DNA from 3 places in the Pseudoalteromonas sp. XMcav1-K genome. Region 3 is predicted to be linked to each of the others. Evidence: predicted binding sites of a transcription regulator. Region 3 holds the regulator's gene; each other region holds the start of a gene.
The links. The regulator LexA, encoded in region 3, represses DNA repair genes until DNA is damaged. The targets are predictions, from matches to a motif close to TACTGTATNNNNATACAGTA.
Positions count from the first base shown of each region.

Region 1 (10,355 bases), on a different contig from region 3:
CGACATTATCTAATTCACTGGGTGCTTGATGAAGCGGCACTACTGGCTTTTGCTCTGTTGCCTGATTAGTGTTAAAGCCGTTAAAGAGTGGTAAATCACTTTCACTGTTCATGATCTGCCAACGTGTTGCAAAGCGGTTTCCTGCAAGCACAGATAACGCGTTGGCACTAGCAAGTTGCGCTAATAATCGAGCTTTAATGCCCTGTTTTTTAAGCTGCTCAACACTTTCGTAGCCTGTTTTAGGTCGCTGGTTGATAAGCTGTTCAATATCAGATGCAGTAACACCTTTAATAATACAAAAACCGATTTGTAATACACCTTCTTTAGTAATTGTATGTTGATAATGTGAGTGATTAACACATACCGGAGCAATTTCAATATTGTGTCGTTTTGCATCCTGCAGTAACTGCGACACACTATAAAAACCAAGAGGCATGCTATTTAGTAAGGACGTATAAAATTCGACAGGATAATAATGTTTAAGCCAAGCCGATACATATGCAAGCACGGCAAATGACGCCGAATGCGATTCAGGAAAACCATACTCCCCAAAGCCACATATTTGTTGGTAAAGACGTTCTGCAAACTGCATTTGGTAACCTCGAGACAACATGCCATTTATCAGTTTTTGCTTAAACTTTTGTAATTCCCCTGACTTTTTCCAACTGGCCATCGCACGTCTCAACTGATCGGCTTCACCACCAGTAAAGCCCGCGGCGACCATGGCTATTTTGATAACTTGCTCTTGAAAAATAGGCACGCCTAACGTACGTGCCAATACTTCTTTAACCTCATTTGAGGGATATGAAATGGCCTCAATGCCATTACGTCGTTTCAAAAACGGATGCACCATATCACCTTGAATAGGTCCAGGCCGCACTATGGCTATCTGGATTACTAAGTCGTAATAACTTGCCGGTTTTAGCCTCGGCAACATGCTCATTTGCGCTCGCGATTCGATTTGAAATACCCCAACCGTATCGGCTTTTTGGATCATCTGATAAACAGCTGCATCATCGCTTACCCGGGTAATATCAGCGATAGACAGCTGCCTTTGATGACGCATTTTAATTTCTTGAAAACATTTACGTATCGCATTGAGCATGCCCAAGGCTAAAATATCGACTTTTAATAAACCAAGGGTTTCTAAATCATCTTTATCCCATTGGATCACCGTGCGTTCTTTCATCGCGGCATTTTCAACAGCAACCAGTTCATATAACGGGCCTGATGAAATAACAAAGCCCCCAACATGTTGCGATAAATGCCTTGGAAATCCTAAAATTTGCTCCGTGAGCGATACAAAATGCTGGGCTTTATTTGATTGTGGATCTAACCCCAGCTGCTGTAACTGCGTTTGCCAGTGCGTTGTTTTATCTCGACGATTGATATTTTTAATAAAGTATTCAAGCTTGCTGCTTTCAATATCCAGTGCTTTACCAACCTCTCGAATGGCACTTTTAAAACGAAAACTCACCACAGTTGCGGCTAATGCGGTGCGTTCTCTACCATATTTTTGATAAATATATTGGATCACTTCCTCACGCCTTTGATGTTCAAAATCGACATCAATATCAGGCGGTTCATTTCGCTCTTTGCTAATAAAACGCTCAAACAATACGGCTATTTGTCGCGGATCAACTGCGGTAATTTCAAGGCAATAACATACTACTGAGTTAGCAGCAGATCCTCGGCCTTGGTACAAAATGCCATTATTTTTAGCAAACATAACAATGTCATGAATAGTTAAAAAATAAAATGGATAATCCAACTCTTCAATTAATGCGAGTTCTTTATCAATGGTCGCCTGTATATCCGCACTGATCCCTTCTGGAAAACGATGCGCAATGCCCTGTTTCACTAATTGCCTTAAATAAGCTGTTGCACTAACGCCTTTTGGCACTAATTCACTTGGGTACTCATACCTCAATTCATCAAGGTTGAAATGGCACCTGTTTGCAATAACCGTCGTTTGCGCTAGAGCATCAGGTGAGAATAAACGTGACAACTTTTGTTTTTCACGTAATGCATATTCTTCATTGGAAAGTAGTTGCTGCCCTAATTGAGCGACGGTTTTACGTGCTTTAATGGCACTTAATACGTGCTGTAACGGCAACCTATTGGCTTGATGCATCAGCACATGACCACATGCCACAGGCGTTATATCATATTGCGCCATCAAGCGTTGGCAGTGCTCCATATACTCTGACTCGTGCGCTAATAAAAAGCGTGTTAGTCCCAGCCATAAACGATCTTCATGGTGTTTTTTAAGCCAATTAGCCCAATGATGATCGATATTTTCGCCCTTTGGTAACCAAATAAAAAGACAGTGTTTGATTGACATTAAATCCCACCGAGTCAGCAGGTAATTACCTTTTTCACTGCGTCGCCGTGCATTGGTGATTATTCGACATAACTCTGCATAAGCTTTTCTTGTTGGACATAACAAAACAACTGTTAAACTATCTTCAAGCGTAAATAAGCTACCAACAATTAACTTAAGTGCCCGTTTGTGGTTTTTAATCTCTCGGTGTGCACGTACAACTCCAGCAACAGAGCATTCATCTGTAATCGCAATATGGGAGTAACCAAGGTTATCGGCAGTGGCAACCAGTTCTTCGGGATGTGATGCCCCATGTAAAAAAGAAAAATTTGATTGGCAAACTAATTCTGCATAATTCATTAGCTAAAAAACCCATGAATAAACCATTGTTTTTTTGGCGTACGAAAAACCCACAGCCACCGTCCACTCTCATCTCGTGCAATAAAATAATCACGAGCAACATTATTATTATCCCACCAACCCGTCACGATGCGTTCAGGGCCGTGCGATATTGTGATCGGCTGAGTGAGTTCTACAGGTGAGCGCAACATAAAGCTTGGCCGGATTAACTTCATTTGTGGCGCATTTGATAACGTGTTGAATGTATTCTCTTGACTGGCTATTTCTGGCCTTAGATCATTATAAACAGTTAAGGTTTTAACCTGCTCCTGCCCAAGTTTTGCCTGTAATATTGCAGTTAACATTGCAGTATCTAAGCCTGATTTATGCTGTGAAAACAAATCGCCTTCTTCACCTAAATTAGATACAAGGTAATCACTTTTTATAGTTAATGCGATAACTGGTGCTGGTAACTCGGTATTTTCTAAACGTAATAAAAAAAGCGTTAACCAGTGCTCAGCGCGATATTCAGCATGCGCTGACGATAGTTCAAATACCAAATTGGCTACTTCTCTAAAATGCAAAATAAGGGTCACTTGCTTTGCTAACTTACAAGTAGAGAGTAAAAAAGCTTGTTGTTGCTTTAATACAAGCAAAAGTGGTTTTTCAAGATGCTTAGTAAGCGATACTTCATAATGTAAGGTTAGTTGTTTTTCAAAATGCGTATCAGGTATGTAAAAAGTCACTCGATGCGGATATTGGCCTGTTAATTTACCTACATACATTACTAATTCACGTGAGTAGCGCTTAGCTAATTCATCAAGCGATACACTCAACAACTGCTTAAAGTGCGTAATCCCTACGCGGGTTAGCAAAGCAATTTCTTTTGTAGTGATATCAGCAAATTGTAATGACAATAACGCAAGCTGATTACGCGCATTTTGCTGGTTTGTAAAAATCACATTAGTACCCGCTTGTGCTAATGCTTTTGCCAACAACGGTGAAGATCCGCTTGCGAAATAATACTTAATCCCCAATGTTTTTAACTGTGTTTCAAGCACATGCCAATACTGATCACTGTTGTTATATAAGGACTGCATACCATCACACGCTATCAGTAAACCTTTTGGCGGCATAATACAAATATCTGCAGTGTAGTTATAAAGTACACTGGCTATGCGCTTAAGCTCTGCTACTTCCACTTCTTCTTGATAAGGGTAAACCGCAAGATCAGAAACTAATAAACTAGCTTGCCCTAACCCTTGCCCTTGCGTTAATCCTTTTTTTTTAGCCGCCGTTGAAAGTTGTACTAAATTACCTTGGTGATTGGCCAAGGCAATTACCTCGGTGCTCGACATTGCAAATTGCGTATCGAGTTGTAACTGTGGAAAGTAAAGATAAAGCCAATTTAACATTAACCAGCCTTATCAACCGGAAATGCAATAACATTGCTGATAGGCGAAGATGCAATGGTGCAATAAGGCCATGTCGTTTGCATATCAACAATAAAATAATCACTTGGCCAACCGCCTTTTCGACGGTTTATCTTTACTTTCAGTCCTTGTGGATGTGCTTGTAATGTTAAGCTTAAAGTAGCAGGCAAACTCGCTTGACTGGTTTTATAGCTATTTAAGTAAAACAAACGGTTTTTACCCGATTTACTTGCTTGCTGAAAGCGCTGGATATGGGAAATCGTTAAATCTTGCTGCGGCCAGTAAATAACATCGCTGCAACTGCCACTTTGTAAACATTGTTCTACTGCCCAAAGCGCATCTTTATGTTGCTCAGGATACAGTACTAACACTTGACTAATATCAACACCTAAATGATGCAAAGCAGCACTGTTAACTAACGCAGGCGGTGAAATAAACACAATAAAACGGCTTTGCCGCATTTTAAAACTGGGTGCAATCAATCGAAGTTCACCAATGCCGGGACTACTCAATAGTTCTATCACGCCATTAGTGGGCATGCCGCCAGCGAGCTTGTCATCTAAAACCGCAAAGCCCGTTTGATGCTTTTCTATCTGCTGCGTTTGAATACGATTGGATGCATACCAAAGCAGGTTGCGATGATGTAATTGCTTGATCAGTGAATTCATGAATACACCAAAGGATTATACTGTATTTATATACAGTATAATCCTTTGGTGTTGAGGATCAATGGATCCGCAATAAAAAAGGCCAACTATTTCTGCAGTTGGCCTTCAATCATAATTTTATCAATATGTTATGAATATGAGTTTATAGCTTATCTTTTAATAAACCCATCAAAACATTAGGGTATAAAACACTTACTATTTAAAAAAGCGTCGTCTAATTGCTACAAGTGGCAATAATACTAGGCCTAATGCACCAAACGATGCACCTTGGCGTTCATATGTTTCTTGCGCTTTCTCAGGACACTTCTCAGCTACACCCTCAGCGTTATATTTCAGCTTCACTGAAACAACCACACTTTCTTGCTCTACTTTACCGTTAGCATCAACCACAACATTACCTTGAGCATCACGCTTATCTACGGTTTTTGTAGCTGTGCCATATACAGTACCATCATTTGAAATGCTGATTGCTTCCGCAACCACATATGGGAATGATGATTCACCATCGTTTGCAAAACACGGTAATAAGTCATTTAGATTAGTGAACGTGTCTTTATTAATATCGTAAATAAACGCTTCTTGACGACGGCTTGCTGATGAACTTGTTTCAACTTCGCCTTGACCAATAATCAGGCCATTATCATTTATGTCTGTCGCAACCACAGAGCTGCTTTTAAAAAAGTCTGTTGGGAAAGTTGTCTCGCCGGTTGCAACATTATGATAAAAGAACTTATTGCGCGCAGTGTTCTCAATATTTTTAGAGGCATAACCTGTAATAATATTACTGTTATTGATAGCTACTGCTCGACCACCAGAAAGGTAGTCGTATTCGTTAATAAACTCTACAACATTTCCATCTTTGTAATACACCGGATATTGTCTAATGCTGTCACCATCACGGTATCTTACAACAGAATAACCTACCGCAATTTCGTTTTCATTAACCGCTAATGCAGTACTACGCCACGCTCTCTTTTGCTCATCTTCATCAGGTACAATACCTAACCCAAGATCAACAGTTTCAATCACATTTAATGCATTATCTAAACGCCACATTGTTGCATGGCGGTTATAAAGAGGACGGCTTCCAGACGTGACATAACTTTCATGGCATACTTCAACAGGTACTTTTTCGCCATCACAACTTTCATCTAGAGACTCTTGTGAATCAGAAGCAATACTTACTGACGTTTCACCCACAACTAAATAACCATCACTTACCTGAACGATGTTATACGCACCAGAAATACCACCATAAGTTGCTTCTGTTGGCATTAAATCAACTCGTTCACCGGTATTGGCCATTACAAAACCACGACGTGTAAAATCACGAATATAATGTGTTTCCGATTCAGTTTCGCCGTCTTCAGTAAATTGAATCTTAGTATAAGGTGCAGAGCCCCAGCCAGCTTTAACACCATCTTCTGCAATTGATGTTAAAATGTTCTCAACTGAGCGTGTTAAACCACCATCATAATCAGGGTGTTCAACATCATAAATAACGCGTTCTTGCGTTGAATCATTATACTCAACGGCAATATTGAATTCGCTAACTCTGCCACCTGATATTTTTTGGTATAAGCTGCTTGCGTAATATTCACGTAAGAAATCTTGTAGGAATTGTTGCGCATCGCCATTAATATTGCCATTTTCGATATCGTCTAATGTGAAGGTGATTTCTTCATCACGATTTTCAAAAACACGTTCACGATTTCTGTAAGCTGTCGTCATAGCAGAGCTTTCAAAATCTAATTCCGCAATATCAATAACAATATTGAATACGCCTTGCGCCATACCAACGGCTTGACCCGCTTCGTTTGCATCGGTTACATACGCGTGTTTAGCGTAATCTAGATTGCCAAGCTCTTCTAAAACATATGGAGTAGCGCCTTGAACCTGTGGCGTGATTGCAGCAAAAACTGCCGCTGCAAGTAATTTATATTTCATTTTTATTCCTACTACTGATCCTGTAACTGTTCCAATTCTTCCCAGCGCATAAAAGCGGTTTCAAGCTTCGACTCTGCTTGCTGTAATTGGTTCAAGGTTTTCTGAGTTTGCTCGCTATCTTGCTTGAAAAAATCGGGGGAGTTAACAACTTCTTGAAGTTCTTCAACTTCTTGTTCAAGCGATTCTAATAAAGCGGGTAGATCTTCGAGTTCTCGTTTTAATTTGTATGATAACTTGCCTGCTTTTTTAGCTAAAGGCTTATCTGCGACTTTTTTGTCCTTTTCTGTGTCTTTTTGTTTTTGTTCAATTACTGTTTTTTCAGCAAGTGACTGCGCATAATTTTGAAAATCTTGGTATCCACCAACCACTTCCACTACTTTGCCATCACCTAAAAAGCCCCATACTGTACTACAGGTATTGTCGATAAATTCACGGTCGTGACTTACAACCAACACAGTACCTTGATAATTAGCGAGAATTTCTTCAAGTAATTCAAGTGTTTCAACATCTAGATCATTGGTCGGCTCATCGAGTACCAATACATTGCTTGGTTTAACAAATAATTTTGCCAGTAATAAGCGGTTTTTCTCTCCACCAGATAACGACTTAACAGGTGAACGCGCTCGTGCTGGTGGGAATAAAAAGTCTTGTAAATAACCAAGCACATGACGACTGCGGCCACCGATGTTCACCTCTTGTTTACCGTCAGCAACATTATCTTGCACGCTGGCTTCTTCGTCGAGTACCGAGCGATACTGATCAAAATAAGCAACTTCTAAATTAACACCTTGCTTTACTTTGCCTGATTCCAGCGCTAATTCGCCAAATAGAATTTTCAGTAACGTTGTCTTACCAACACCATTTGGCCCAACTAGCCCAATACGATCACCACGCATAACTAAGGTAGAGAAGTCTTTCACTATTGGCTTATTTGTAAAGCCTTGGCTAATGCCTTTAGCTTCAAATACTAACTTGCCAGAACGCTGAGCACTTTCTATGTTGAAATCGGCCTTACCTTGTTTTTCAACACGGGCTTTTCGTTCTACACGCAGTTGTTTAAGTGCACGAACACGACCTTCATTACGCGTACGGCGCGCTTTAATGCCCTGACGGATCCATGCTTCTTCTTCCGCGAGTTTTTTATCAAACAAGGCATTTTGGCTTTCTTCAACTTTTAATGCGTGCTCTTTTTGCTCTAGATATTTTTCATAATTACCCGGGTAAGAGACCAGCTTACCTCGGTCTAAATCAAGAATACGTGTTGCCATTGAACGAATAAATGCACGGTCGTGAGAAATAAATACGATCGCACCATTAAATTCTTTTAAGAATTTTTCCAGCCACTCAATGCTGGCAACATCCAAGTGGTTAGTTGGTTCATCCAGTAATAACAGATCTGGCTCACCTACCAATGCTTTCGCAAGCGCTACTTTTCTAAGCCAACCGCCCGACAGCGCGGTTAAATCACTGTTTGGATCGAGTTCTAACTGACTTAGCACTTGGTTTATTTGCGTTTCGAAACGCCAACCGTCGTTTGCCTCTAACTGAGACGATAAGCGCTCGAACTGTTTAAGTGTTTTGTCACTGTTATCTTGACTTAGCTTCGCGCTCACTTCGTGATATTCAATCAACAGTGTCGCAATGTGCGGTAAGCCATTGGCAACATAATCAAATACGGTGCCATTCGCACCTTTTGGTGGGTCTTGCTCAAGGCGTGCTACTTTTAATCCACTCAGACGGTTAATTTCACCATCATCCAGCTGAATTTGACTATCAAGCACTTTAAGCAAGCTTGATTTACCAGCGCCGTTACGACCTACAATACATACCCGCTCGCCATTTTCAATCAGCATTTCTGCATTATCAAGCAATGGGTGTGTGCCGAACGCTAACTGCGCTCCTGTAATTCTAATTAAATCCATGATTATTTATTTTTTAAAATGTCTTCAAGATCAAATGGCCAAAATAGTTTTGTGCCAGTGCTAAACTCAGCTACCGGAATCGTCGTCTGGTACTCAGCCATTAACGTTTCATCGTCAACAATGTCGACTAAATCTAGCTCTGTAGCTAAGCCGGCTTGCACAAATAATGCATGCGCTTGCTCACATAAGTGACAACCCTCTGTGTGATACAGCGTTATCTTAGGCATTGCGGATAAGCCACGCGTTGTGAATTTGCTTGTTGCGTTTAAAATCAGGCGAAAGTGTTTTATCGCTGATATTTTCTGCTATCAAGCCAAGGTCAAGTAAGCCTTCTTCGTTCATCGTAAAACCGCGCTTGTTATTTGAAAACAACAAGGTACCGTTTGGTGCCAAAATACGTTTTACCCAAGTAAACAACTTAATGTGATCACGCTGAACATCAAACTCTTTTTTCATGCGCTTTGAGTTTGAAAATGTCGGCGGGTCTAAAAAGATAAAATCAAACTGACCTGTTGCTTGCTCTAACCATGCAAGGCAATCCGCTTGTTCAAAATGATAACGCGGGCTGTTAAGGTTATTTAACGCAAAGTTTTCACGGCCCCATTTTAAGTAGGTATTACTCATATCAACACTGGTCACCGATTTTGCACCACCTACCGCTGCGTGCGTTGATGCGCTACAGGTATACGCAAACAAATTAAGTACACGTAAATCTTTGCAATTTTGCTGCATATAACGACGTGCTAAACGGTGATCTAAAAATAGTCCGGTATCTAAATAGTCGTGTAGATTAACTTTAAACTTCACACCGTATTCTTCTACCGTCATATTATTTTTTGACTTGTCGGTACGCTGTGCTTTTTGATACTGAGATGTGCCCTTTTGCTGCTTACGCTGTTTTACAACAATATTGCTTGGTGCAATATCAAGGGTTTGCGCAGATAAATAAATAATATCTTGTAAGCGCTTTTCTGCCGTTGCTTCATCAATGGTTTTTGGTGGCGCATATTCATAAATCACCAAGTACTCGTTATAAACATCAACGGCAACATTGTACTCTGGAATATCCGCATCGTATAAACGATAACAACTAACGCCTTCTTTTTTAAGCCATGATTTAAGACCTTGACGGTTTTTCTTAAGACGATTAGCAAACGCCATCGAGCCATCGTAGTTAAGTTTAGTTTGGCTTGATTGCTCAGTATTTTTCTCGTCTAAATCATAAAGATTAAGCACACAATCTAACGGGCCATTTTTCAGTTTGTACTGCTTTTTCTTGGCAAGTTTTAAGAGGGCTAATAAACTAGCATCGGTTGCAAATAGCGCCAAATGCCAAAATTTAAAATGCTTTTTAAACGCATCACCTAAGTGACGATACAAATTAACTAACTCTGCTTTTTCACCTAAACGCTCACCATACGGTAAGTTAGATAGCACCACCCCAGGGAGTTTTGCTACTGCAGTGAGTTTATTGGCATCTGCTTTTTTTAACTGAATAAACTTTGCAAAAGGTAAACTTTCAATATTATTTAGCGCTTTTTGTAATACGCGTTCATCAATATCATTACCAATTAAATACAGCTTTTGATCGGTTTGTTGGTCTTTAAGTTCTTGTTTTAGTTCTTTGAATTTTGCCGCGCGAAACCCCGGAAGTGATTCGAACGCAAAATGTTTGCGATATAAACCCGGTGCAATATTCCACGCCATCATCGCCGCTTCAATT
Region 1 is NZ_JBIPJE010000043.1:237,188-247,542, reverse strand. Features, by position in the region: gene ACHSBP_RS11415 (error-prone DNA polymerase) at 1-2,683, opposite strand, end outside; gene ACHSBP_RS11410 (DNA polymerase Y family protein) at 2,683-4,077, opposite strand; gene imuA (translesion DNA synthesis-associated protein ImuA) at 4,077-4,763, opposite strand; gene ACHSBP_RS11400 (DUF3466 family protein) at 4,959-6,710, opposite strand; gene ACHSBP_RS11395 (ABC transporter ATP-binding protein) at 6,722-8,632, opposite strand; gene ACHSBP_RS11390 (glutaredoxin family protein) at 8,635-8,859, opposite strand; gene rlmKL (bifunctional 23S rRNA (guanine(2069)-N(7))-methyltransferase RlmK/23S rRNA (guanine(2445)-N(2))-methyltransferase RlmL) at 8,852-10,355, opposite strand, start outside.
Region 1: a site for LexA is predicted at 4,782-4,801, ahead of imuA (translesion DNA synthesis-associated protein ImuA). Genes of this name have one in related genera too.

Region 2 (10,355 bases), on a different contig from region 3:
GCGTAAGCATGTTTATCGCTATTGTTGTGATCTTAGTCCTGATTATCATCGCGGCTAAATCAAAACTAGTACCTAGCGGTAACGTAACGATTGGTGTTAATGGTGATCCTGAAAAAGCGATTATCACACAGCCAGGTTCAAAACTTTTAGGCGCATTAGCCGATGCAGGTATCTTCGTATCATCTGCATGTGGTGGCGGTGGCTCATGTGGTCAGTGTCGCGTAGACGTTCATTCAGGTGGTGGTGACATTCTACCAACTGAGCTTGACCATATTACTAAAGGTGAAGCGCGTGAAGGTTGTCGTTTAGCGTGTCAGGTTGCTGTTAAAGGTGACATGGAAATTGAACTTGAAGAGTCAATTTTCGGTGTTAAAAAGTGGGAATGTACAGTTATCTCAAATGATAACAAAGCGACATTCATCAAAGAGCTTAAGCTTGCAATTCCTGATGGCGAATCTGTACCTTTCCGTGCAGGTGGTTACATCCAGATTGAAGCACCAGCTCACCACGTTAAATATGCAGACTTCGATATTCCTGAAGAGTATCGTGGTGACTGGGAGCACTTTGGCTTCTTTGGTCTTGAGTCAAAAGTTGATGAAGAGACTATCCGTGCATATTCAATGGCTAACTACCCAGAAGAAGAAGGCATTATCATGCTTAACGTGCGTATCGCTACGCCGCCACCGCGTGATTTAAGCTTACCTTGCGGTAAGATGTCATCTTACATCTGGTCACTTAAAGAAGGTGACAAGGTGACAATTTCTGGTCCGTTTGGTGAGTTCTTTGCGAAAGACACAGACGCAGAAATGGTATTCGTTGGTGGTGGTGCAGGTATGGCGCCAATGCGTTCGCACATTTTCGACCAGCTTAAGCGTCTTAACTCTGACCGTAAGATGAGCTTCTGGTACGGTGCGCGTTCTAAGCGTGAAATGTTCTACGTTGAAGATTTCGATGGCCTACAGGCTGAGAATGATAACTTCGTATGGCACTGTGCATTATCAGATCCACAACCAGAAGATAACTGGGAAGGTTACACAGGCTTTATCCATAATGTTCTTTATGAAAACTATTTACGTGATCATGAAGCACCGGAAGACTGTGAATACTACATGTGTGGTCCGCCGATGATGAACGCGGCAGTAATTAACATGCTGAAAGACTTGGGTGTTGAAGATGAAAACATCCTACTTGATGACTTCGGTGGTTAATTCACAGGTAAAAAGATAAATTTTTACGATACAATTCAGGCTCCTAAATCGACTATAATGATTTAGGAGCCTTTTTTATTACAAGATAATAAGTTTATGAAACGAATATACTATTTTGCTTTTTTTCTGATTCTACTGACTTTAGTTGGCTGTGAACAAGCGGCTAAAGAGACCAAGATGCAAGAGGTGTTGTTGCAAGGCAAGACTATGGGAACCACCTTTACAATTAAGGTATTTGTGCCAGAGCAAAGAGTGCAGGAACTGAGTTTATTCAGTGATGTAACAAGCCTATTGAAAGACGTAAACCAATCAATGTCTACGTATATTCCTGACTCTGAAATCAACCAATTTAACCGTTTAGCTGCGAATCAAAACTTTCCCATTTCTGAAGATTTCCGCCGCGTTACCGCTGAGTCAATTCGTTTAGGTTTAAGTACAAAGACGCTTGATGTGACTATGGGTCCTTTAATCGATTTATGGGGTTTTGGGCCTGATAACCGTCCTGAAAGCATTCCAAGTGATGAGGAGATTGCTGAAATAAAGCAACATATGGGTGTTGATAAGCTTAAGCTATCAGAGCATGGCCTGACGAAAACAGTTGAAGGGTTAGAGATAAGTTATTCGGCAACAGCGAAAGGCTTTGGTATTGACAAAGTAGCAGAGTATTTAGATTCATTGTCGCTAACCAATTATATGGTTGAAATTGGCGGTGAAATTCGTACTTCTGGCCACAAGCCAAATAACGTGCCTTGGGTGCTAGCGATTGAACAACCAGATAGTGAACCTGGTACACGTGAATTTCATAAGTTAATTCGTGTAAATGACATCGCTATGGCGACTTCAGGTGACTATCGTATATTTTATGATGTGGATGGCGTACATTACTCCCACCTTATACACCCTGAAACGGGCAAGCCGGTGCGCCAAGATTTAGTGTCAGTAACAGTACTACATGCCTCGGCGATGACAGCGGACGGTTTAGCAACTGCATTAACTATAATGGGTACTGAGCAAGCGAAACAATATGCAGAGCAACATAATCTGGCAGTATACTTAATTAGTAAAACACCAGAAGGTTTAGAAACCTACGCCAGCAACGCGTTTCAGCCGTACCTTTAAGTTATTTATTTGCTTTACGGAACAACTAGGTGTTTTGAGTTGCTCTATTTGCATATTTGCGAGTGAGATGGTTTTGAATTTTGGCTTGCTTTGGGTCAAGTATTAGCCAATTCAATATTACATTTTTTGTCTTGAGCGCGTATAATTGCGACACTTTTTTAAGGGGCCAACTATGTCTATATTTTTTCTTACTTTTGGATTACTCGTTATTATTGCACTAGCAATGGCTGTGGGCGTAATTGTACAAAAGAAATCAATGGCGAGTAGCTGTGGTGGCTTAGGTGCGATGGGCATAGATAAAGTATGTGACTGCGACGACCCATGTGAAGCACGTAAACAGCGTTTGGCAAAAGAACGTCGCTGGAATAAAGATCGCATCATTTAATCATTATAAAAAAGGCCATCAATTGATGGCCTTTTGCTTATCTATATCTGTTAGCAATTCTGCTGCCTGTAACAGGTCGTAGGTATTGGCCTGGGTCACTAAAACCGAAGATTTTACTCATCTTAGTTGAAACCTTTTTATTGCCCTTCATTGCAGGCTCAAAACGCCACTCTTTAAGTGCGCGTGCAATGGAGCGCTTGAAACGGCTATTTACATTATCCTTGTACTCTATATCTCTAACATGACCTTGCTCATCAATAGTAAATGTTACGGCAACATCCACATGATTTTGTCGTGATGATGGCATTCTTGGGTGTTCAGGAATAACTGAATGAATGAGCTTAGCACTAGTAAATTTTGGCTCTAATTCCACTTTTGTTTTTTCGGGCTGTTTTTTTAGTACTGGCGCAGTAGTTAACTTTTCCGCGTGTTCGGTTTTTGCTACCGATGGTGTTTTAACAGGTTGGTTTGATTTAGCCGCTAATTGATTGCTTTTGCGCTTGCTAATTTGCTGAGTTTTTACTTTCGTTGATTTAGCAGCCTTATCTGCTTGAACTTTTGCAACCACCGCTGACTTCGCTTTTTGCTCCGCCTGTTTACTTGCTATTTTTTGCTGTTTAGCAGTCTCTTTTCCCTTTTTTTCAGTAACGCTTGTTTTGCTTGAGTTACGCATTTTTGCGCGCGATATTGGCTTTGTAATTAGTTTAGGCTTTGGCTTTAAGTCGCTCACAGTTTTTACAATCTGAGCATGAGCTTTCTCAGTTGATTTAGCTGTAGCAGTAGTGTTAATCGGCGATTTTTCTTGAGCGTTTTCTTTTACTTTAGCAACTGCTGTTTCAAGCGGGTTACTGGTTTGTTGTTCTTTGTTGGTTTTCTGATTTTTATTGTTTTGCTGAGCAATAGGTTGCTGAGGCTTTTTATTTTCTGCAACCTTTGCGTCCAGCACCATAACGTGTTGCTGGTTAGCAGGTAGAACTGGCGCCGGCTCGGTCTGTGTCATTGCAATAACTTTAGAGGCGGTAAATATGCTTGGAATAACGAATGCCGCAGCGAGTGCGGCGAGCCATTGGTTCCCATAGCGTGGCGCACAGCTGTGCTGACCTACGGCGCGATGGATACGTGATGACAAGTCACCACCTGTTGCTGCCATTGCAAGCTCAGGAATGTTGTGCCTAAGCACTTCTGCTTCGGCTAATGCTCTGGCATATACTAACTGGTTGCCACAGTGGTGGATTGCTAAATCATCACAGCAATATTCACGTTCTTGTCGAATTTGTTTAGAAATCCACTTAACTGCTGGGTGGAAGAATAATACTAACTCAACAAATGTTTGTATTAGGTTGACTAAATAATCATAACGTTTGATATGTGCAAGCTCGTGTGCCATTAGCATTTCTAGTTGAGCGATTGATAACCCGCTTGCCAAATTTGCAGGCAGCAACACCACGGGCTTTATCCAGCCAATTGCCATAGGCACGTGTGCTGTTAATGATATAACCAAGCGGGCGCGTTTAGTTACAAAAAGACGCTCTTTAAGTTGGTTGAAAATTAACTCTAGCTTGTCTGATGGCTGCACAATATTGGTTGTTGTAAGCTTATGTACTTGCAGCATTTGTAAAGTAAGGCGCATGCTTAACACAATAATGCCAGTCATCCATAGCACGGCAACTAGCGGCGTATAATCAGCTAACTGAATCTGATGCGCAGTGTTAGATATACCTGAAGGCGCCATTGATGACGCAATAACGTCATTTATTGCAAGTGTGCTTACATTAATTACTTCGTCAGGTTGCGACAGAATATAAAACGTAATGGTTGGCGCAATAACACAAAGCAGTAAACAGAATAATGAGAAAATATAACGGAATTGGCTGTGCTTATTGCTGGTAAGTTTATTTACACAAAAAAGTAGGCCTGCAATAACTAAGCCTTGCCATAAAAAATGTAATAGAGTGAGAGAAATAAAATAGAGAGTATTACTTTCTAATAATGAGGGCAGTATATCCATAACGTGTGCTTACTTATTATTATTTTCGAGAGAATCTAACAGAGTACGAATTTCATTAATTTCTTTAGCACTGGTTTTTTCATCGCCAAGTGCGCGCATCACCAGATCAAAACGTGATCCACCAAAAGCTTTGTTAACAATGTCTGACAGTAAAGATGATTGGGTGTGTTCCACAGAATATGCCGCGCTGTAGACATGCGCACGAGTTGATTCATCACGTGTAACAAGACCTTTTTCGTGCATGATTTGTAGCATTTTAAGCACAGTGGTGTAGCCGATTTTTTGGCTTTCACTGATATGTTCATGCAAAGTGCGAACAGTGGCGGGCTGAATACGCCACAGCACATTAAGAATGTTGAGTTCTGCACTTGTTGGTACGCGTTTATTCTTATTCATAATTACGTCGCTTTTCGTAGATTGTTATTTACTCTACGAGATAGAGTTTATTTGTCAACCAATTAATCCTTGCATGTTTTGCTTGTAACGTCGGGATAAATTGAGATTGGCTCCGTCTTTTAAGGTAACAATATAGTCGCCGTTATCGGTAGGACGAATTTCGCGTATTGCTTGTTTTTTGATGATCGCAGAGCGATGAATGCGAATAAAGCCAAATGGCGATAGCTGCTGTTCCATTGAAGATAATGTTTGGCGATGTAAAATCGTTCGCTCATCTTGGCTGAGGTGCAATTCAACGTAGTTTCCAGCGCCGCCAACCCAAGATATTTCATCTGGTGTTAAAAACTTTATTCTACCAGCGTCTTTTAAAACGATTTGCTGGTCATCTAATTGGTTAGACGAAAATCGTTGCACCAGTGAGCTCATCAACTCAAATTGCTGTTTCTCAGGCGCGAGCATTTTGGCTAGTTTATCTAATGTTTTGCCTAAACGAGAATTGACCATAGGCTCTAAAATAAAATCAAATAAATCACATTCAAATGCCTTAGCTGCATCAACGCGATTACTAGATAATAATATGATTTCAGTTGAGTCTGCCAATGATTGAAGAGTAGGCCAATCATGTTCTTGAATAAGCTCATTTTGTACAAAAAGTACTTTGGCACTGGTTTTTTTACAGGCTGTTATTAATTTGGCAAAGCAAGATTCAACAGTTGTTAGCTCAAAAAGTGAGTTATCGATTTGTTGTGACAGAATGTCTGAGAATGCTGGGTCGTTGTGACCGACGACTAGATTGTATCTATCCATTTTATCCACCTAATTACGATGCCTTTCGTAATTAATATTACGAAACTTGTCGTAATAGTCAACGAATAAATGTAATTGGATGTAAATAGATTGATTTAAAAGGGTTTTAAAAAAAGGGCGAAACATTTCGCCCTTACACATATTAATTCTTTAACTGCTCAAGAGCGTGCTCGCCCCAGCCTGTTAGTTGATTATTTTTAAACACAAGCGGCGTACATTCGTCTTTTGTTGTTTTACCGTCAGAGTGAATAGAGTTTGTTGCATAGTAAAGAACACGATATTCCGTGTCGTTTTGTTTTACTAGCTCAGAAAAGTTTGGCGTGCCAAGTTTATTGATTACGTGTTGATACTCTTTTCCAATTTCCATATTGGCAATCGCTTTGCGGTTTTTTTCATGGGTTCTTTCCCAGCTAGATGAATAGTCTGATTTGCCTTCGCCGCCTACTGCGACAACACAGCCTGTTAAAAGTGGCAATGTGAGAGCTGAAGCTAAAACTAAGTATTTCATAGAAGATCCTTGAATGATATTTCAAATATTATAATTTTCTAGTTATTAGCAGAAATAATGCCAAAAAATTAAATCTCTATTTATCAATTAGTTATTGATTTTACTGTTTCTGGTTTTGGTGATATTTACGAAATGTTAGCGACTTTGGCTAATTGCCATCGCTGCGTACTCGTTCCCATGTAAGGTGCTTTAATCGTCGCTTACTGTGCCCAAATAAATGTTTACAAAACTTCAATGTGCTACTTGTGCTGTTATCTGCATTCATTTTCTTATCAATAAAATGAATGCAGATAAAGACATCTTAAAACTTAATATGCTGCAAAATAAAAACTTGCTGAATCAAATAAGTTTGATACATAATAAACTGTATATATAAACAGTGTTTTGTGATTTTGAAAAAATTTATACATATTGATATGGATTGTTTTTATGCAGCAGTCGAAATGCGAGACAATCCAGAGTTGAGAGATAAGCCAATCGCAATTGGCGGTAAACACCGTCGTGGTGTGTTGGCAACGGCAAACTATATTGCGCGTCAATATGGAGTGCGCTCAGCCATGTCTAACTATAAAGCGTTGCAACTGTGTCCAGAATTACTGATTGTTCCCGGAAGAATGGCTGTATACAAAGAAGTGTCTAATCAAATTAGAGAGATTTTCGCCAAATACACAGATCTGATTGAACCGCTTTCTTTAGATGAAGCCTATTTAGATGTAACCGATTGCACACAGCACTCAGGCAGTGCAACACTTATCGCTAATGCGATTCGCGATGAGATTTTTGAAACAACAGGATTAACGGCATCGGCGGGAATCGCACCCATTAAATTTGTGGCGAAAATTGCCAGTGATGAAAACAAACCAAATGGTTATTGTTTGATCCCTCCTCATCGGGTGCAAGGGTTTTTGAAAGCGCTTAACCTTAAAAAAATTCCCGGTGTAGGCAAAGTAACCTTAGAGAAATTGAATGCATCAGGTTTGTTTGTTGGTGAAGATGTATTAAACCTTGGTTTAAATCAAATGCAGGTGAAGTTTGGTACCTGGGGTGCAGAGTTATTTAAAAAGTGTAATGGTGAGGTGATTGGCAAGATAAATACATCACGTATTAGAAAGTCACTTTCAGTTGAGCATACCTACGAATATGATAAGACATCGCTAGAACAATGCTTACAAGAGCTGCCAAAATTAAAAGATGAGCTTGATACAAGGCTACAAAGTAAAGGGTTGTTAAACAAAGTATCTAAGCTTTCGGTAAAAGTTAAGTTTAACGATTTTGTTACAACAACCGCGGATTACAGCTGCACGCATTTAGATGATGATATTTTTACTCGTTTAATTGAAAAAGCCTACTTACGAGGCGGAAATAAAGGCGTGAGATTACTCGGTTTAGGTGTTGGCTTGTCTGAAAATAGCTACGAACAAGAGCAGCTTGCAATGTTTGAATCTTGATTTTTACAAATTTGCCCTCATATTTAAGCCATCTTTTCTAAACTTACGCGACACATTGCGCGTTTTTATTCGTTCAGTAAGGTTCAAAAATGACTTCACCAAAGGCCCTGCAAGCGGCATCAATTTCAGATTTACCTCAATATGTTGATAGTTTAATTATTATCTCGCCAGACTTGACATTACTCCCTAATGATTTTCGCGATAGCGTAATGGTTACCGCGCAATTCGATAAGCGCATAGGCCAAAAAGCACTATTGTTGGTGAATGACAATGCACCTGGAAAACGTTTAGTGATTGCACCAACAGGCCCTTTAGAGCGTGACTATGACGATGTGCGTCGTTATTTCGATGCGGCAAAACAAGGTGTACTAGAAGCAAAACAAGCGGGTGCAACAAATCCTGCAATTTTAGTACTAGGCCAATTAGATAAGCGTTATCAGCAAGCGACAACAGTAGCGTATTTAGGTGCTTGCCAAGCATTATGGCAACCGCTAGAAGCACGTGAATTCCACGGTGCGGCAATTGAACCAATTCAATCTATTACTGTTATTGGCGAATTTGATAGCCATTATGCAAATGCTATTGCACAAGGTCAGTACGCTGCGCGCGACCTTTGCGGTACTGAGCCTGAGCGTATGGCACCTCCTAAATTTGCAGAATACTGTGAAAGCTTATTCGCTAACAGCGCAGTATCGGTAGAGGTGATTTCCGATACTCAATTTATTGATAAAAATTACCCGATGCTTAGCACTGTAGCGCGCGCATCATACGCGGTAGAGCGTCATCACCCGCGTGTTGTTAAGCTTGAATATGTGCCTGAAGGCGATATTGAACGTACGCTATTATTTGTTGGTAAAGGCCTTGTTTACGATACAGGTGGTGCAGACTTAAAAGTAGGTGGTGCAATGGCGGGCATGAGCCGTGATAAAGGTGGCGCTGCATCAGTTGCTGGCTTTATGAAGAGTATTGCAGAGCATCAACCTAAAGGGGTTAAAGTAGTAGCCTACTTAGCAGTTGTTCGTAATTCAATTGGCTCTGACTGTTTTGTACCAGATGAAATTATCACAAGCCGTGAAGGCGTGCGCGTACGTATTGGTAATACTGATGCGGAAGGGCGCTTGGCAATGGGCGATCTCTTAAGTGAAATTAAAGATGTCGCTAAGGGTGAAGTTAACCCTGTTGTATTTACCGTTGCAACATTAACAGGACACGCTGCACGAGCAATGGGCCCTTATACTGCGCTTGTTGAAAATGGTGCATCAAGAGCGCTTAACTTATCGCACAATATCGCAATGCAAGGTGACTTATGGGCTGATGGTTCTGAAGTATCGCGCGAACGCCGCGAAGACTATAGCTTTATCGCACCTAAAACGTTAGCAGACGATGTATTGTCGAGTAACAATGCGCCATCAGCAATTACCGCCCGTGGTCACCAGTTCCCAATGGCATTTTTGGCTGTGGCATCAGGCCTTGATAAGCACGGCGCAAACTCAGAGCTGCCAATTCCGTACATTCATGTTGACATTGCTGGTAGTGGTGTTGAGGGCGGCGACTGGCAACACGGCAAACCAACTGCAGCATCACTTGCAAGTATTTACGCGACATTTTGTAAATAATCTTAGATGTAAAGTTACTGCTTGTCAGAGCCTGAGGTTAACCTATCTCAACTCGTGGTAAGACGGTAGCAATTGCACTTAGCGATAAAAAGGCCGAACACCTGTTCGGCCTTTTTCGTTGTATCAATAAACTCTAGGGTCTGTTGATCTTTGCTGTTCTATTTTTGTTCTGTTTGGGCGTGCTTTTATCGCGGCGCTCGATGTATGGCCTAGTAATCTAAGCGAATATCGAGCAAAGCTTCCGCGTCCTGCTCACGCCCCTTACCTACATCCGTGTAGGCAACAATGAGAAAAGAGCGCTCAAAAGAACCGTTCGGCAGCGCTTGATTGGCTTTTCTACTGTGTTATCGGCAGGCTCACATAGAATAACTATGCCACGCAGCCTCTGCCTTGTATAAAACCCAATCAAACTGCTGCAAAAACGAACTTGAAAGGTCAACAGACCCTAGTATTACTCCAATTTAAAACGATTCACTACGGCATTCATTTGTTCACTGCTGGCTATCAGCTCATTGCTTGCGCTATTTAATTGATGGGTGTTATTTAGTGACTCATCTGCCATGCCCGCTAATTCGTTGATGCGCATATTAGCTTCGCTAGCTGCTTGGCTTTGCTCTTCTGTTGCACGGGCAATTTGGCTATTCATTTCAGAAATCACATTCATTAACTCATCGATTTGATTGAGCACCTCATCGGCTTGACTGGCCTGAGTGACAGTGTCGCGAGAGGTTGACTGCGACGCACTTACTGCAGACACCGCTTCTTGTGCGCCTTGTTGTAACTTTTGGATCATTTGTTGAATTTCTTCCGTGCTTTGCCCTGTACGACTAGCAAGTGTTCTTACTTCATCTGCAACTACT
Region 2 is NZ_JBIPJE010000033.1:148,737-159,091, forward strand. Features, by position in the region: gene nqrF (NADH:ubiquinone reductase (Na(+)-transporting) subunit F) at 1-1,208, shown strand, start outside; gene ACHSBP_RS05860 (FAD:protein FMN transferase) at 1,305-2,327, shown strand; gene nqrM ((Na+)-NQR maturation NqrM) at 2,500-2,712, shown strand; gene ACHSBP_RS05870 (M56 family metallopeptidase) at 2,750-4,720, opposite strand; gene ACHSBP_RS05875 (BlaI/MecI/CopY family transcriptional regulator) at 4,730-5,116, opposite strand; gene ACHSBP_RS05880 (LytTR family DNA-binding domain-containing protein) at 5,171-5,923, opposite strand; gene ACHSBP_RS05885 (DUF3192 domain-containing protein) at 6,066-6,431, opposite strand; gene dinB (DNA polymerase IV) at 6,824-7,879, shown strand; gene ACHSBP_RS05895 (M17 family metallopeptidase) at 7,969-9,495, shown strand; gene ACHSBP_RS05900 (methyl-accepting chemotaxis protein) at 9,947-10,355, opposite strand, start outside.
Region 2: a site for LexA is predicted at 6,794-6,813, ahead of dinB (DNA polymerase IV). Genes of this name have one in related genera too.

Region 3 (10,355 bases):
AGCCCGCAAACCAGCCAAGATTAACCAGCCACCAGCGTGAAGAATTTTTTGGTTTCACGGCAACGATCAAGTCGTAACCAAAACGGCCATTAACCACTTGGTTATCAAGCCACCAAAACTGTGAAGAGACTTCGCCAGATAGGGATACTTTGAGTCCTGTTGCAAGCCAATCGCTTGGTAAACTAGCGAGCTGATACCAAGGAATAACCCCTTGTTGGCTAAGCTGATCTAGTTTTTTAATAATCGTTATTTTTTGCTGTGATCTTTGATACTGCCACACAGCTAAACTCGCGCATATTAATGCGACAGTTGTTGTACACACTAGCAGAGTGATGCTTTTTGCACTATTCTGGATTAACCGCATATAGCAAACTCCCTAAACTTATGTTGATAAAATTAATTATCGTATTCTTATTGTTTTACATCGTTTTTAGTTTGTTTAAAGCACTGTTTTGTATGCTTAAAAGCGACGCTGCTGCAAACTCTATGTCCCATTATTTAGGGCGCCGAGTGTTATTTTCTGCAATTGTTCTGATGATTATTTTGCTGGCAATGCTGTTTGGCATCATCACACCAAACAGCAATCCTTATACTGTTGGTTAGTGGTTATTGACCTTTAAAGTACGTAAACAAAAACAAACAAACACAACCATACAACGTCAACAAAATGCCAATACCAAGCTGCGGCTTGGAAAGCAAAGTGCTTTTCTTCACTAAAGTGCCCTTTTAAAATTCGTATAAATACGACAAGTAAAATGAGCGTGCCTAACGTGACATGCATGCCGTGAAAGCCAGTTAGCAAAAAGAACGTATTGCCATATATACCTGAGTCCAGTGTTAAACCTAGATCTTGATATGCATGAACGTACTCCTCACCCTGTAGCGCTAAAAATATCGCCCCTAAAGCAATAGTAAAACCAAGCATTGCCTTTAACTGCGTGCGTTTTCCATGCTCAATTGCGGTGTGTGCAAAATGCAAAGTCACCGATGAGGTTAAAAGAATAATCGTGTTGATAAGTGGTAAACCTTGCCAACCCATTACTTGCGTTTCTGTACCACCTGGCGTACTAACTAAAGGCCACACGGCTTCAAATGAAGGCCATAGCACTTCGTTTGTCATCGCGTTATTGCTATCACCACCGAGCCACGGTACAGCAAATGTACGGGCATAAAATAGCGCTCCAAAAAATGCCATAAAAAACATCACTTCAGAGAAAATAAACCACGCCATACCCTGTTTAAACGAGCGGTCCATTTGCGATGAATAAAGCCCACCTTGAGATTCATCAATCACATTTTTAAACCAACCAAACAGCATATAAAGTAAAACCGCAATGCCTAAGATTAAAATGTGAAAACCAAAACCACCTTGCTGCTTAGCAGTTTGCATTACCGCTAAGCCAGCTCCAATGGCGATTAAGAACAGAGCAACAGCACCCACAATCGGCCATTGGCTTTGCTCAGGTACATAATATTTTTCATATTGAGTTTTCATTGACTAACTCTCCATCGCGCTTGCTATTGCTTGCAACTTTACCCTCAACATCTGCTGTAATATCGTAAATGGTGTACGACAAGGTCACTTCATGAATATCATTTGGCAAGGTTTCATCGAGGTAAAAGAGCAATGGTAAATCCGCTGAGCCTTTACTTGTCAGCGGCTGTTGATTAAAACAAAAGCAAGACACTTTATGTAAATATTTAGCCGCCCGACCTGGTGCTACTGACGGTACGGCTTGCATTATCTTGTTGCTACTCGAAAGGTTTTGCGCAATAAACTCTATGCGCTCCATTTCACCCGGGCTAACGTCAACACTGTAGCGTTTAGCTTTGACTTTAAACGGTGCGCCAGCTTGCGCGTGTGTGATAAATGTAACGCGTACACTGCGCGATTCATCACTTTGCGCACTCACTTGGGCCTGCTCCATATTAGGTTTTCCATTCAACCCTGTGATATCACAGAAAACGTCATAAAGTGGCACCAGCGCAAAGGCAAACGCAAACATTAATAAACTGGTTAAGATTAGCTTTTTGAGTAGCTTAACGTTATTCATTACTTCACTTCCGGCGGCTCAGAGAACGTATGATAAGGTGCAGGCGATGCAACTTCCCACTCCAACCCTTCAGCCCCATCCCACACTTTGGCAGGTACTTTTTCGCCACCCTTTGCACACTTAAAAACAACGGCAACAAAAAGTAATTGAGATAAACCAAAGGCAAAGCCACCAATACTGATCAATGCATTAAAATCAGCAAACTGCAGTGCATAGTCAGGAATACGCCTCGGCATACCGGCTAAGCCCACAAAATGCATTGGGAAGAACAGAATGTTTACGCTAATTAGTGATAACCAGAAATGGGTTTTAGCAAGACCAATGTGATACATGTTGCCTGTCCACTTTGGTAACCAATAATAAGCCCCTGCCATTATCGAGAATACAGCCCCCGTTACCAACACATAGTGGAAATGAGCAACCACAAAGTAAGTATCGTGATACTGAAAATCGACTGGTGTTATTGCCAACATCAAACCAGAGAAGCCACCTAAGGTGAATAACACAATAAAGGCAATGGAAAACAGCATCGGCACTTCAAAGCTAATCGAGCCACGCCACATTGTCGCTACCCAATTAAAAACTTTTACCCCCGTAGGCACAGATATCAGCATGGTGCTATACATAAAGAACAACTCACCCGCCAATGGCATGCCAGTGGTAAACATGTGGTGCGCCCATACAATAAACGACAGAAACGCGATTGATGCTGTGGCATACACCATTGAGGCATAGCCAAACAGTTTCTTGCGTGAAAACGCTGGAATAATCGTCGAGATAACACCAAACGCCGGTAAAATCATGATGTAAACTTCAGGGTGTCCGAAGAACCAGAAAATATGCTGAAACATTACTGGGTCGCCGCCGCCTGCCGCGTTAAAGAAATCTGTGCCAAAGTATTTATCAGTTAGCACCATAGTCACCGCCCCTGCAAGTACCGGCATCACCGCAATTAATAAAAATGCGGTAATTAACCACGTCCATACAAACAGTGGTAATTTCATATAGGTCATGCCAGGTGCACGCATATTCACTATGGTTACAATTACATTGATTGCTCCCATAATTGAGCTAATGCCCATAATATGCACAGCGAAGACAAATAGTGCCGTATTATCATTGCTATATGTTGTTGATAGTGGGGCATAGAACGTCCAACCAAAAGCTGGGCCGCCGCCTTCCATAAATAACGACATAAGCAGAATGAAAAACGCAAATGGTAGAATCCAAAAACTCCAGTTATTCATGCGCGGTAGTGCCATATCTGGTGCGCCAATCATCATAGGAATCATCCAGTTTGCCAAGCCAGTAAACGCAGGCATAACTGCACCGAAAACCATGATTAGGCCATGAACTGTAGTCATTTGGTTAAAAAAGTGTGGCTCTACAAATTGTAAGCCCGGCTGAAATAATTCGGCACGAATAACCAGTGCCATTGCGCCACCCGTTAAAAACATTAACAGAGCGAATAGCAGATATAGCGTACCGATATCTTTATGGTTAGTCGTAAATAGCCAACGTTTTAAACCCGTTGGCGCATGATGGTGGTGATGAGATTCAGCTAGTGTTGTCATTATTGTGCTTCTCCCACAGATTCTTGAATATCACTTGGTTGCACTGAATCGCCAGTGTTGTTACCCCAAGCATTTCGCTCATAGGTCACTACTGCCGCTAATTCTTTTAGTGACAACATTTTGCTATAGCCTTGCATTGCTGTTGCTGGCTTGCCATGAACCACAATATCGATATGTGCTTTAACATCGCCAAGTGCTATTGGGCTATCTTTTAGCGCTGGGAACACACCTGGCAATCCCATCCCAGTAGGTTGGTGACACGCAGCACAATTAGCCATATACACTTGTTCTCCTAGCGTCATTAGCTCATCTTGAGATAGTGTAAGATCAAGTGACGCTTTTTCTGCAGCCGCTGCTTGCGCTTTTTCAAGCTGCGCATTTGCCAACCACTGTTCAAATTCAGCAGGCTCTTTAACTTCAACAACCACTGGCATAAAGCCATGGTCTTTTCCGCATAACTCAGCACACTGACCGCGATAAATACCGGTCTCATTGACCTTAGTCCACGCTTCGTTAATAAAGCCAGGGTTCGCATCTTTTTTAACCGCGAACTCAGGTACCCACCAAGAGTGAATTACATCGTCCGAAGTCATTAAAAAGCGTACTTTTTTTCCTTTTGGAATAATAAGGGGTTTATCAACATCTAATAGGTAGGTTTCTGTTTTTTGATCTTGATTGGTGATTTGTTCACGTGGAGTCGAAAGAACAGAATAGAACGACACATCGTGGTCAAGATATTCATAATGCCACTTCCATTGTGACCCTGTGACTTTAATCGTTAGGTCAGCTTTAGTGGTGTCTTCCATGGCAATCAAGGTTTTGGTTGCAGGCACTGCCATACCAATCAAAATTACAAATGGAATTGCGGTCCACAGTATTTCAATTTTGGTACTTTCATGAAATTGAGCAGGCACTGCTCCTTTTGATTTACGGTGATGAATTATTGCCCAAAACATAATGGCAAATACTACTAATCCAATAACGCAACAGATATAAAAAATTGTCATATGGAGCTCGTAGACATCACGGCTGATGTCTGTCACCCCAACAGGTAAGTTATATTGACTCGTCCCAACTGCTAAAAAAGGAAAGCTCAATAGTAACCATAAGGATAGTTTCACTAGCCTCATGCTCGCTCCTTAGCTAATTATTATTATGTTGTTAGGAAATGGTCAGTGAAAGTTTTAGCGATTAAATCGCACGACGCACTACAGCATCACTCCATTTTCTTTATTATACTTGTTTTCTAAAAGCCGCACTTTGCTTAAAAAGAAAACAAGGTTACTACTAAGGTCTAGTAAACGATTAAATTTTACGCAAGTCAAATTTAAGATAAATTTTTTATAAATCTATAAGTTAGCGATTTTTGAAGATGTAAAAATAGAAGGGGTTATAGTAAGAAATAGGGTGTTTTAAAGCAGGGTGAGGCTAGCAAAATTACTCACTAGCCAAGGTCAACAAAAGTGTATTACATCCAGTCAGCATTTCTAATAACGCCAACCGCAAGGCCTTCGATATTAAAATGATCATGCTCTAAATCGACTTTAATTGTGTCAAAATCGTCATTTTCTGCATGTAATAGTACTTGTTTGCCTGCTTTTTCAAAACGCTTTACCGTTACATCTTCATCAACACGGGCTACAACCACTTGACCATTATTCGCCACTGGCGTGCGATGAACAGCAAGTAAGTCACCATCCATAATGCCGATATCCTTCATACTCTCACCACGTACACGCAGTAGGAAATCTGCACATGGGTTAAATAGGTTTGGATCCACTTGATAATGGCTTTCAATGTGCTCATTAGCCAAAATAGGTGAACCTGCGGCAACTTGACCAATTAATGGTAAACCAAGTTGCTCGGGTTCATCTTCTTCCACTAAACGAATACCACGGCTAGCGCCTGGCACCATTTCAATTACGCCTTTCTTGGCTAATGCTTTTAAATGCTCTTCTGCAGCGTTTGCACTTTTAAAACCGAGTGTCGATGCGATTTCTGCGCGCGTTGGCGGCATGCCAGTATCTTTAATAAATACTTTAACAAGTTCTAAGATTTGTGCCTGACGTTTTGTTAATGGTCTCATTCACTGGTTTTCCATACAGTACAGATAACTGTGAGTATATACAGTTATTCTTATTTCGCAACTTTTAATTATTTGATAATTAGCACTATGCTTAGTTACAGACGATAATTGCTGCAAATCAAAAATCATCGCAGTAAATTGCTTTATTTTTCCTCTGGCACGACCAGTTATTTAATCTTTTAGAGTTAACTGGTATGCTAGCGCCCCTTTTGTTTTTAGGTTGGTGTTATGAAGTTGGTTGGCTCTATGATTCAGTGGTTTGCAAACGGTATGAACAAGCTTTTAGTACGTTCGAAAATAGTGCCTGAACACCCTTTAGACAACCTCGCAATAGATAAGAACAAGCCGACCGTTTACATCACATTGTTAAATTCTTTTTCTGATTCAGCCGCGTTGCGCAGCACCTGTAAAAAACTCGGCTTACCAGACCCTCAGGTCACTCAGCAAATTGGTGATAAACAAGTTCCAAGGTACATTCCAATTCATCATCGCTCGCCACTGTTTGGTAAAGCCAAAAAAGACAGCCCAGCGCTCGAAATTAGCGAAGAAATATTTGCAGCATTAAAACAATCTGACGTTACCGATTTACAAGTTATTCCGGTCACCATTTTATGGGGACGCAATCCAGGTAAAGAAAAGCCAGGCCTTGGCACTATTTTATCCAGTTCTCTTACACCAAGTTGGTTACGTAAAGTATTTGTCGTGTTACTATCTGGCCGCGACAACTTAATTCGTTTTAGTCGTCCATTAGAACTATCGCAGCTTACCAGTAAGCAACAAAGTGATGATTTACCGCATAAACTCATTCGTGTTGCCCGCGTCCACTTTAAACGTCAGAAGCTCGCTGCGCTTGGCCCTAAACTGCCATCTCGCGATCAGCTGTATCAAGGTCTTTTAGCATCAAGCACTGTCAAAGCCGCAATTGAAGATGAAGCAAAAAGTAAAAACATCTCAATTGTAGAAGCACGACAAAATGCCATAAAACTCGTTGATGAAATTGCTGCCAACTATAACGAATCAATGATCGGTGTTTCTGAGCGCATTCTTACTTGGCTGTGGACCAAGCTATACAACGGTATTGAAGTAAATAACCCGGAACGGATTCAAGAGCTGACCGACAAAGGCCACGAAATCATCTATATGCCGTGCCATCGTAGCCATATGGATTACTTATTACTTACTTACGTTATTTACCATCAAGGTTTTGTACCACCGCATATTGCAGCAGGTATAAATTTAAGTTTTTGGCCTGCAGGCCCAATATTTAGACGCTGTGGCGCCTTTTTCTTACGCCGCTCGTTCAAAGGCAACAAGCTTTATTCCGCAGTGTTCCGTGAATACTTAAGCCAGTTATTTATAAAAGGCTACGCTGTTAAGTTTTATACCGAAGGCGGCCGCAGCCGAACTGGCCGTTTGCTTCCACCTAAAACCGGTATGTTAGCGATGACATTACAATCAATTTTGCGCGGTATCGATCGTCCAATTTCAATCGTGCCTGTATATATTGGTTACGAACATGTAATGGAAGTAAACACTTACCTTGGTGAACTTGCTGGACAAAAAAAGAAAAATGAGTCAGTACTGGGCGTATTCAAAACTCTACGTAAGCTCAAGAATTACGGCAAAGGTAATGTAAACTTTGGCGAACCAATCAACATTAATCAATACCTTACCCAGCACCAGTCAGATTGGCGCGACAGCATTGCTGCAAATGAAAAGCCTAATTGGCTAACGCCAATGGTTGGCAAACTTGCTGATTCAGTTATGGTCAACATCAACAATGCGGCTGCGATCAATGCCGTTACTTTAATGTCATCTATTTTGTTAAACACCGAAAAACAGGCGATGACGCGTAACGAGCTCATTGCTTGTATGACAAACTACCTGAGATTGCTTGAATTAGCGCCGTACAGCAAAGATGTCAGTGTGCCAAACAAAAGCGCAGAAGAGCTGCTTGAACACGCACTCACGTTAGATAAATTTGAAGTGATTACGCAAGGGCGAGTTGAAGTAATCCGTATTCAAGACACGCAAAAAGTATTACTGAACTATTACCGCAATAACGTACTGCATTTATTCGCAGTACCAAGTCTAATTAGCTCAATCTTAATTAGCCAAAAACACATTTCTCGCGACCAGCTAATCAAGCAAGTTAACGCGTTATATCCGCTCTTTAAACAGGAGTGGTTTATGCAACCGTATTGCGAAACGTATCTAAATGACTCACTTGAAGCCTTGAGCGGTATTGGGTTATTAACCGTTGAAAACGATGCGATTTCAGTTAATCCTAGCAGCAAATCTCTAGCTCAGCTTAACTTGTTAGCACGCTTTATCCAGTGCACATTAATTCGCTATGCCAGCGTACTTAAATTAATTCTGGCAAGTGACAGCATTTCGCGCGACCAGCTTGAAACGCAAAGCCAAGATTTTGCACAACAGCTTGCACAACTATTTGGTATCGATACACCAGAATTCTTCGATAAAAAAGTGTTGTCTGGTTTTATTAGCACGCTTAAGCATAACCACATGATTGATGATTGCGAACAAGGCCGCATCACAGGCAACGAGACAACAAAGCAGTTGAGTCAAATTATTCTAAAACAACTTAACCCAAGTATTGCCAGTGCACTTGAAAACTAGCTTTTATCGACAACAAAAATAAAGGCGGTATACACCGCCTTTTTTATCCATATTTTCTAATCACACCTTCTTGAATCGTCGAGGCAATTAACTCACCTTTCTGATTAAAGAACTGCCCTCGAACTAACCCTCGGCCTCCACTGGCTGAAGGGCTATCTACAGCATATAAAATCCATTCATCTAAACGGAATGGACGATGAAAGTACATCGCATGGTCAATGGTGGCAACTTGCATATCCGGTTGTAAAAATGACAAACCGTGCGGTTGTAACGCTGTAGGTAAAAATTCAAAATCAGAAGCATATGCAAGCAAATATTTATGCACTCGCGGGTCATTTGGCATATCGCCATTAGCTTTAAACCATACATAGCGCTCAGCAAGAGTTACTTCAGGCTTAAACGGGTTTTGAAAATTAACCGGTCGCATTTCAATTGGCTTGTCACAAATAATTTTATTGCGAATTTTTTCCGGGATCAGTTCTTTGTGTTCGCGATAAACATCCAGTGACGATGGCAGTTTTTCAGGGCCTGGTACATTAGGCATCGCCGCTTGGTGAGTCACCCCCTCTTCATCCACTTGAAAAGAAGCAGTCATATAAAATATCGGCTTACCAAATTGAATCGCTTTAACTCTGCGCGTGCTAAAACTGCGGCCATCGCGAATGTTCTCTACATCATAAACAATCGGGTGATCAACATCGCCAGGTCTTAAAAAGTATGAGTGCAGCGAGTGCACTTGCCTATCTTCTGCAACGGTTTCTTTTGCAGCAGATAGCGCTTGCCCCATAACTTGACCGCCAAAAACAGCTTTAAAACCAAGATCTTGGCTAGGGCCACGATACAGCCCCTGTTCTATTTTTTCTAACTTCAGCAATGCTAAAAGATCGTTTAGTACCTGACTCATAACACTATTTCGTAATTTCCTAGTATCGCTATAATAGCAAACACCTGCCACTTTAACATTAGCGAGAATAGGTAATGCATTATTGGTTATTTAAAACAGAGCCTGACGAATTTTCTATCGACGATTTAAAAGCAAAAAATGATGAAATTTGGGATGGTATTCGCAACTATCAAGCACGTAACTTTCTACGCGACCAAGTGGCGTTAGGCGATCTCGTATTTATCTATCACTCTAGCTGTAAACAACCCGGCATTGTTGGCATTGCTAAGGTAATTAAAACAGCCTTTGCCGATCCATCTCAATTCGATGCGCAATCAAAATACTTTGATGCTAAAGCAACACCCGATAACCCAAGATGGATAAGTGTTACATTAGAATTCGTTGAAAAGTTACGTATTATTCCACTCACCAAGCTTAAAGCCGATCAGCAATTGGCAGATATGCATTTAGTGCAAAAAGGTAGCCGACTATCAATTCAACCGGTGAGAGAATCTGAGTGGCAATATATACTCGATAAATACACTAGCAATTCACTTAAATAGCCACGTAAAAGAGTAGCCAAAGAGTTTATTTAAAGAGTGAATTGATTACCAGAGTGACGTTCGGCATGTTTCTCGCTGTTGCAATCATCAAATTGCACCACGATTTACAAGTATACTAAGTAAGCAGATCGGACTAGACAGTATTCTTTTTAATGGTTTAGTATAAGTTGTCTAATTTTTAATTGCGAAAGATTATGTCTGCTTTAACAAATAAGCCTACAGCGGAGAGAAGGCAAGGAGAAGGTGATTTAAATGCCTTTTGGAGCAACTTAAGTTTTGCCCAAAAAGTCGAATTAAATAAATTAAATCGCTATGGTTATCAACTTGCTTTTGCGCGAAAACTAGAAGAAAACTACCTAGCATTCGCAAGATGTGATACTAGCTATGCAACGATCGACTATCTTGGTGAAGTCGATATGGAGCCACATTTTCGCATTCGCTAAAAAGGCAACCTAGGTTGCCTTTTTATTAATTGCTTAATGCACTATTACATCGATTGCCAATCGACTTCGTCACTGAGCACTCGCTCAACAGACATATAATGCAAAATGTCGC
Region 3 is NZ_JBIPJE010000046.1:116,372-126,726, reverse strand. Features, by position in the region: gene ACHSBP_RS15535 (SURF1 family protein) at 1-364, opposite strand, end outside; gene ACHSBP_RS15530 (DUF2909 domain-containing protein) at 385-603, shown strand; gene ACHSBP_RS15525 (cytochrome c oxidase subunit 3) at 617-1,495, opposite strand; gene ACHSBP_RS15520 (cytochrome c oxidase assembly protein) at 1,479-2,054, opposite strand; gene ctaD (cytochrome c oxidase subunit I) at 2,054-3,628, opposite strand; gene coxB (cytochrome c oxidase subunit II) at 3,628-4,758, opposite strand; gene lexA (transcriptional repressor LexA) at 5,097-5,714, opposite strand; gene plsB (glycerol-3-phosphate 1-O-acyltransferase PlsB) at 5,943-8,354, shown strand; gene tesB (acyl-CoA thioesterase II) at 8,398-9,258, opposite strand; gene ACHSBP_RS15490 (EVE domain-containing protein) at 9,333-9,800, shown strand; gene ACHSBP_RS15485 (hypothetical protein) at 9,995-10,243, shown strand; gene ACHSBP_RS15480 (potassium channel family protein) at 10,288-10,355, opposite strand, start outside.